Regions from separate parts of the Caballeronia sp. AZ1_KS37 genome, predicted to be linked through region 2. Evidence: predicted binding sites of a transcription regulator. Region 2 holds the regulator's gene; the other holds the start of a gene.
What was found. Region 2 encodes LexA, which represses DNA repair genes until DNA is damaged. Its sites were predicted from a motif close to ACTGTATNNNNATACAGT; they were not measured.

Region 1 (3,406 bases), on a different contig from region 2:
CCTGGCACGCGATGATCGGCGTTCGCGCCGCGCGCATGCGCCACCGACACGGAAACGGACGTCAGCACGCCCTGCAGGAGCGTCACGACGACGAAAAAGAGATTCGCGCCGAGGCCGCCCGCGGCGAGGGCATCGGGGCCGAGCGAGCCGAGCAGGATGGTGTCGGTGACGCCCATCGCCATCTGCGAGAGCTGCGCGATGGCAAGCGGCGCGGCGAGACGCGCCGTGTCGACGGCGTGACGCGAGAGGCTCGGCGGTCCTTGATGCGCGCGCGCGGCGCGCGTGACTGGCGGTTGCATGTTGATCGGATCGAAACGAAAAGGCCGCAATGAGTGCGGCCGGACTGGAACGCGAGGGGGCAAGGATCGAAGCGCAAACGCGCTGACGGGAACCGACGCTGAAACCAGAACGAAAGAACAGACCGTCAGCTTATTGCGTCGCGTGCGGCATGTCGATGACGCGTTTGCTTATGCCCGGATTTTCGCAATTGCGCGGCGTGTGCGCGCAAATCGCCGCGCGCTTAATCGGGCGCGCGCACGTAAATCGTCTGGCCGTCGAGCTTCACTCGCTGACCCGCGCGGATCTTGCAGGTCTTGCGCAGTTCCACCTGGCCGTCGACGGTGACATCGCCCATGGCGACGCGTGCCTTCGCCGAGCCGCCGCTGTCCGCGAGGCCCATCAGCTTGAGCAGATTGTGGAGTTCGATGAAGTCGCCCGTCAGGGTGAATTGGAGTGGCGGCATGAGGCGGGCAAGGCGGGAATGCGGGAAGGGCTCAATGATAAACCACGCCGGGCATGCGCCGTGCTCAGGGATCGCGAGGACCGGTAATCCCCACTCAAGCGCGCTCGTTGGCAAATGTAGCCAGATGAAACCGTCGGTAACAGTGACTGGATTTTCGCGAACTTGCCCGATTGACCGCCGGTCCGACCATTTGATCGATGCAGCTTCGGTCATCTTTCCAATCGACAAAAGTCGCGCGGATCGCTCGTTTCACCGTCGTAAGAGCGCCGCCGACGCCAACTAAAGAGAGGACTAGCTCATGACTCGCGCACGAATCCTTTTGATCAGCTCCGCCATCGCCACGTTCGCCGCTTCGGGCGCCTATGCGCAAACCGCGACCCAGTCCGCACCGGTGCAGACTCAAACGCAAGCGCAAGTGCAGCCGATGCAAGCCCAACAGCCGATGACGCCGCCGCCGCAGAACCTCGTCGCGCCCGCGCCGACCGATCCGCTCGTCGAGCGCCGCAATGCCAATGCGAAGGCGAACGCCGAATACAGCGCGTCGAAGAAGGCGTCGAAGGCCGAATTGAAGGCGCAGACCGAGCAGGCCAAGGCGCAGTACAAGGAAGAGGTGAAGAACGCGAAGATCAATCGCAAGGCGGACAAGGACGCCGCCAAGGCCGAATTGAACGCGACCGAGCCGAACGCACCGAAGGACACCGGCTTGCAGCATTAAGCGGGCGAACCGGGAATCGCCGCGAGCTCGCGTTTGGCGCGGCTCGCGGCATCGAACAAGGGAGAAGACCATGAATCGAAAAACTCATGCACTGCTGGCCGCGCTGATCGCGGGGACGTTCGCGAGCGCGAGCGTGGCATCGTTCGCACAAACGGCGTCGGATACGCCGACTGCCGCCGATCAAAAGGCCGCGAAGGAACAGAGCAAGGCCGACAAGAAGGCGGCCGTCGCGCAAGCCAAGGCCGACAAGAAAAAGACCGAGGCGCAATCGGACGCCAATGAAGCCGCCGCCGAAGCGAAGCTCAAGAACGCGAAGAAGGCCGACTGACGCAAATCTTTTGCAGCGATGCGAGCCCGGTTCCGTGCGAGCCGGGCTCGTTGCATTTGGGGCCAAAACCCTTGTCGAGCCAAAGGCTTGCGCGTGCGGGTTGTATGGATATACAGTGTGCGTCACTCATTTCCCGCCGCCTTTTCTCCCGTGCTCACGCTCCCCGACACCGCCGACGAATCCACCACGAAACAGGTCGCCGACTATCTCGCGAAGCTCAACGAGGCGCAGCGTCAGGCCGTCGAATTCGGCGTCGACGAACCGGGGCGCGCGGGCGGGCCGCTGCTCGTCATCGCGGGCGCGGGATCGGGCAAGACCAACACGCTCGCGCATCGCGTCGCGCATCTGCTGGTGAAAGGCGCGGATCCGCATCGCATCCTGCTGCTCACGTTTTCGCGCCGCGCGGCGCTCGAAATGACGCGGCGGGTGTCGCGCATCGCAATGAACGCGCTCGGCACGAGAAGCGCAATCGCGCAGGGTTTGTCGTGGTCGGGCACGTTCCATAGCGTCGGCGCGCGGCTGTTGCGCGATTACGCCGATCTCGTCGGGCTCGCGCCGTCGTTCACCATCAACGATCGCGAGGATTCCGCGGATCTCATGAACCTCGTGCGGCACGAGCTCGGTTTGTCGTCGAAGGAAAAGCGCTTTCCCGCCAAATCGACGTGCTTCGCGATCTACTCGCGCGTCGTCAACACCGGCGCGTCCCTGGCGACCGTGCTCGATCAGTCGTATCCGTGGTGCCGCGAGTGGGAAGCGGACCTGAAGCGCCTCTTCGCCGCGTACGTCAGCGCGAAACAGGCGCAAAGCGTGCTCGATTACGACGATCTGCTGCTCTACTGGTCGCATCTCGCGGCGGAGCCGTCGATTGCCGCCGATCTCGCGAGCCGCTTCGATCACGTTCTCGTCGACGAATATCAGGACACGAACCGTCTGCAGGCATCCATTCTTCTCGCGATGAAACCGGACGGGCGCGGCCTTACCGTCGTCGGCGACGATGCCCAATCCATCTACTCGTTTCGCGGCGCGACGGTGCGCAACATCCTCGATTTTCCCGGCCACTTCGATCCGCCCGCCGCGACCGTCACGCTCGACCGCAACTATCGTTCGACCTTGCCGATTCTCGAAGCGTCGAACGCGGTGATCGGCCTCGCGACCGAGCGCTACACGAAGAATCTGTGGACCGACAAGGCATCGGCGCAAAAGCCGCGCGTCGTTGCCGTCGCCGATGAAGCCGATCAGGCGCGCTATGTCGTCGAAAAAGTGCTCGAAGCGCGCGAAGGCGGCATGAAGCTCAAGGCGCAGGCGGTGCTGTTTCGTGCCGCGCATCACAGCGCGGCGCTCGAAATCGAATTGACGCGCCGGAACATTCCGTTCGTGAAGTTCGGCGGACTGAAGTTTCTCGATTCCGTTCATGTCAAGGACGTGCTCGCGGTGTTGCGCTGGGCCGAGAATCCGCGCGATCGCGTCGCGGGCTTTCGCGTCGCGCAGTTGTTGCCGGGCGTCGGACCGGCGATCGCCGGGCGCCTGCTCGACAGCGTGAGCGCGCCGGACGCGGTGGCGTCGAATGCGATCGCCGCGTTTCAGGCGCCCGCGCGCGCGTCGGAGGACTGGCCGCGTTTCG
Region 2 (3,406 bases):
GCATCGCGCAGAGCGCCGGACTGCTAACCGACATGGCCTGCGGACGCTTCGAAGAGGCCGCGCGCGACATCCTGCAAGAGGGCGTCGAATGGCTGCGCGAGCGTGGCCTTCAGGCACAGGGACATTTCGCGTTCGGCCATCCGATCGACGAAATCGCGGCGCTCGCCGACAGCCTTCAGGTCGATCTCGTCGTCGTCGGGCATCGCTGCCGCAGCGGCCTCGCGCGCTGGTGGATGGGCGCGGGCAACACGCCGCTGCTGGATCGCGTGAAGTGCAGCATCCTGGTTGCCGTCTGTCAGGCCGGTGAATCGGCCGAAGCGGAAGACGAAGCGGCGTACGCGGCGAAGCCCGTCAAGGCCGAAGCCGGGGCGTGATGCGGTGCGAAGCGTGAACCGCGACGCTTGACGCGTCAACCGTTGAGATCGACCGCGACGAGCTTCCACGACACGAGCCCGTTGCGGTGGAAGATCGCGGAGTATCGCGCATCGCCGGCGCCGTGTTGATACGTGACGACGAACGTGTTCAGGCTTCGATAACCCGCCGTCGTCTGAGGTGGCTCTTTCGGCGGCTGCCGTGCGGTCGTGACGCCGGACGCGGGCCCATTCCCCGCATTCGCTGGTGCGCCGTCGCCAGCTTGCGGCGGACGCTCGCCCGGATCGCCGCGCGGCGGGATGCCGTTCAGAATCGCCGCGACGCCGTCCGGTGTGGCATACGAATCCACCAGCGGACCGACGAGCGCCGCGCCGATCATCGCACCGATGATCGCGAGCGGATTCCCGCTCTTTTGAATATCCACGCGACGCGTGAGCAGCGCCGCGATCTGGTCCTTGAGGCTCGCGCGCAACGCCGGAAAATCGACGTATTCGTTGACGGTTTGCGCATCGCGCGCATCGGCCGCGCGCTTCACGCGATCGAGTGCGATGTAAGGCGATGCGTAAACGAAACCGAGCACCGCGACGATAACGAGGACGACGAGCGTAACGACAATAGAACGGGTAGTGCGGGACATGCTTGGGCCAAGCCTCTTGCAAAACGTGAATTACGGATTGACCGCGCGGGCGCCGGTTAAATCCCGTGAATTCACGTCGTGCGTGCGATGGCGTTCCATTCAGGCGAGGATTCCGCCGGCCAGCCCGGCATTTTCCTCGGCGATGCAGCGGTCGATCATGCGCGAAACCTCGTCGATCTTGCCCACCAGAATCACGCGCGATTGCCCGCGATACACGCGCACTGGCGCGCGCTGCTCGGCCTCGGCGTGCACCGTGCTGTTGAGGGAAACGCGAGCGAAGGCCGGCTGACGGGACGGCAACGCGGGCATTTCGTTGAAGAGATCGGGCGTGGCTTCGGCGCGCGGCATGCCGCAGGCGATCAGCGTGCGCAGATGGCGCAGGCGGCCGAATTGACGGAAGGGCAGCAGACGGGCAAAACGTTCCATGATGACTCTCCAGACGATAGGACGCACCGCGGCGCACCGCGCGCGGTGGCCGTCATGCTTGTTGTGTTGTGAGACGCCTGAATCAGGTGTCGAAAGCGGTTGGTGAGGCTATCTTGCGATGTCAATGAGACATTTCGTGTCTCGGTGCGAAAGTAATGTGCTTCGACTTTCGTGCCTTGCCCGTTCGCGGGCCAACATCAGAACTCGCCGGAGCGGATCAGCCCGACGGCAATGCCTTCAAGCGCGAAATCGCCGCTGCCGGCGCGCACGAAGATGTTTTCATACTCGGGGTTTTCGGCGATCAGTTCGACGCCGTCCGCGCGCCGTTTCCAGCGCTTGACCGTGACGTCGTCGCCAAGACGCGCGACGACGATCTGTCCGTCTTTCGCTTCGTTGCGCTTTTGCACGGCGAGAAGATCGCCGTCGAGAATGCCTGCGTCGCGCATCGAGAGGCCGCGCACCTTCAACAGATAGTCCGGCTTGCTGGAGAAGAGCGCGGGGTCACACGCATAGTGCTGCGAGATGTGCTCTTGCGCGAGGATAGGACTCCCCGCCGCGACCCGGCCGACGAGCGGCAGAGACAATTGCATGATGCTCTGATGCGGCAGCGTGAACTGATGCGGCAGCTCCTCGGACCGATCGATGCGAGATGCATCGCCGAGCAGCCGGATGCCGCGCGACGAACCCGCCGCCAGCTCGATGACGCCCTTGCGGGCCAGCGCCCTGAGGTGCTCCTCGGCGGAATTGGCCGAACTGAAGCCGAGCTCCGCCGCGATCTCGGCGCGCGTGGGCGGAAAGCCCGTGCGGTCGATCGCGCGCTGGATGAGTTCGAACACCTGCTGCTGCCGCGCGGTAAGTTTTGATGTTTTGGTCACTGGCTCGAGCCCCTGATGCACTGTATGAATGGACAGGTGACTGTATTTTTATACAGTATTTGGCGCTTTTCAAGCTTTACTTTAAGTTCGCGGCCACGAAGCCTCCGCACCGTCGAATCGCGCCCGCCGGCGCTTCTTCCATCCAGGAATATCGTTCTTAGCAGTTTTACGTATAAAAAAGTGAATAACGATTATTTTCAATCATATAGAGGCCTCGTTAGACTCATTCCGTCAATTCGATAAGACGGAGAACGGGGAATGCAAAGCATCAACACGGGATTGCGACGGCTTCTTGCTGCGGCGACGCTTGGCGCGGCGGGTTTGATCATGACGGCGCCGGCGCAGGCGGATACGTCGTTTCTGAACGTTTCCTACGACCCGACCCGCGAGCTGTATCAGGACTTCAATCAGGCTTTCGCGAAAAAGTGGAAGGCGGAGACGGGCGAGACCGTAACCTTCAAGCAGTCGCATGGCGGGTCGGGCGGCCAGGCGCGCGCGGTCATCGACGGACTGCAGGCGGACGTCGTTACGCTCGCGCTCGCTTATGACATCGACGCGCTCGCGGGCAAGGGACTCGTCGGCGCGGACTGGCAGAAGCGCCTGCCGGACAACGCATCGCCGTACACGTCGACGATCGTGTTTCTCGTGCGCAAGGGCAATCCGAAGCACATCAAGGACTGGGACGATCTGACGAAGCCGGGCGTGTCGATCGTCACGCCGAATCCGAAGACATCGGGCGGCGCGCGCTGGAACTACCTCGCGGCGTGGGCGTACGCGCAGCACAAGCCGGGCGGCAACGAGCAGACCGCCAAGGAGTTCGTGACGAAGCTCTACAAGAACGCCGGCGTGCTGGATTCCGGCGCGCGCGGCGCGACGACGAGCTTCGTGCAGCGCGGTCAGGGCGACGTGCTCATCGCGTGGGAAAACGAGGCGTTCCTGTCCCTGAAGGAATTCGGTCCGGACAAGTTCGAGATCGTGGTGCCGTCCGTGAGCATTCTGGCGGAGCCGCCGGTCGCGGTGGTCGACAAGGTCGTCGACAAACACGGCACGCGCAAGCTCGCCGAAGCGTATCTCAAGTATCTGTATAGCGACGAAG

Region 1: a site for LexA is predicted at 1,885-1,902, ahead of NCS00_RS10325 (ATP-dependent helicase). Genes of this name have one in related genera too.

Annotation. Positions count from the first base shown of each region.
Region 1 covers NZ_JALQDP010000013.1:90,774-94,179, reverse strand. The annotation lists gene NCS00_RS10345 (MATE family efflux transporter) at 1-299, opposite strand, end outside; gene NCS00_RS10340 (RNA-binding S4 domain-containing protein) at 521-742, opposite strand; gene NCS00_RS10335 (hypothetical protein) at 1,041-1,457, shown strand; gene NCS00_RS10330 (hypothetical protein) at 1,528-1,785, shown strand; gene NCS00_RS10325 (ATP-dependent helicase) at 1,936-3,406, shown strand, end outside.
Region 2 covers NZ_JALQDP010000006.1:104,934-108,339, forward strand. The annotation lists gene NCS00_RS06705 (universal stress protein) at 1-374, shown strand, start outside; gene NCS00_RS06710 (DUF2939 domain-containing protein) at 410-1,009, opposite strand; gene NCS00_RS06715 (hypothetical protein) at 1,109-1,435, opposite strand; gene lexA (transcriptional repressor LexA) at 1,633-2,310, opposite strand; gene NCS00_RS06725 (sulfate ABC transporter substrate-binding protein) at 2,569-3,406, shown strand, end outside.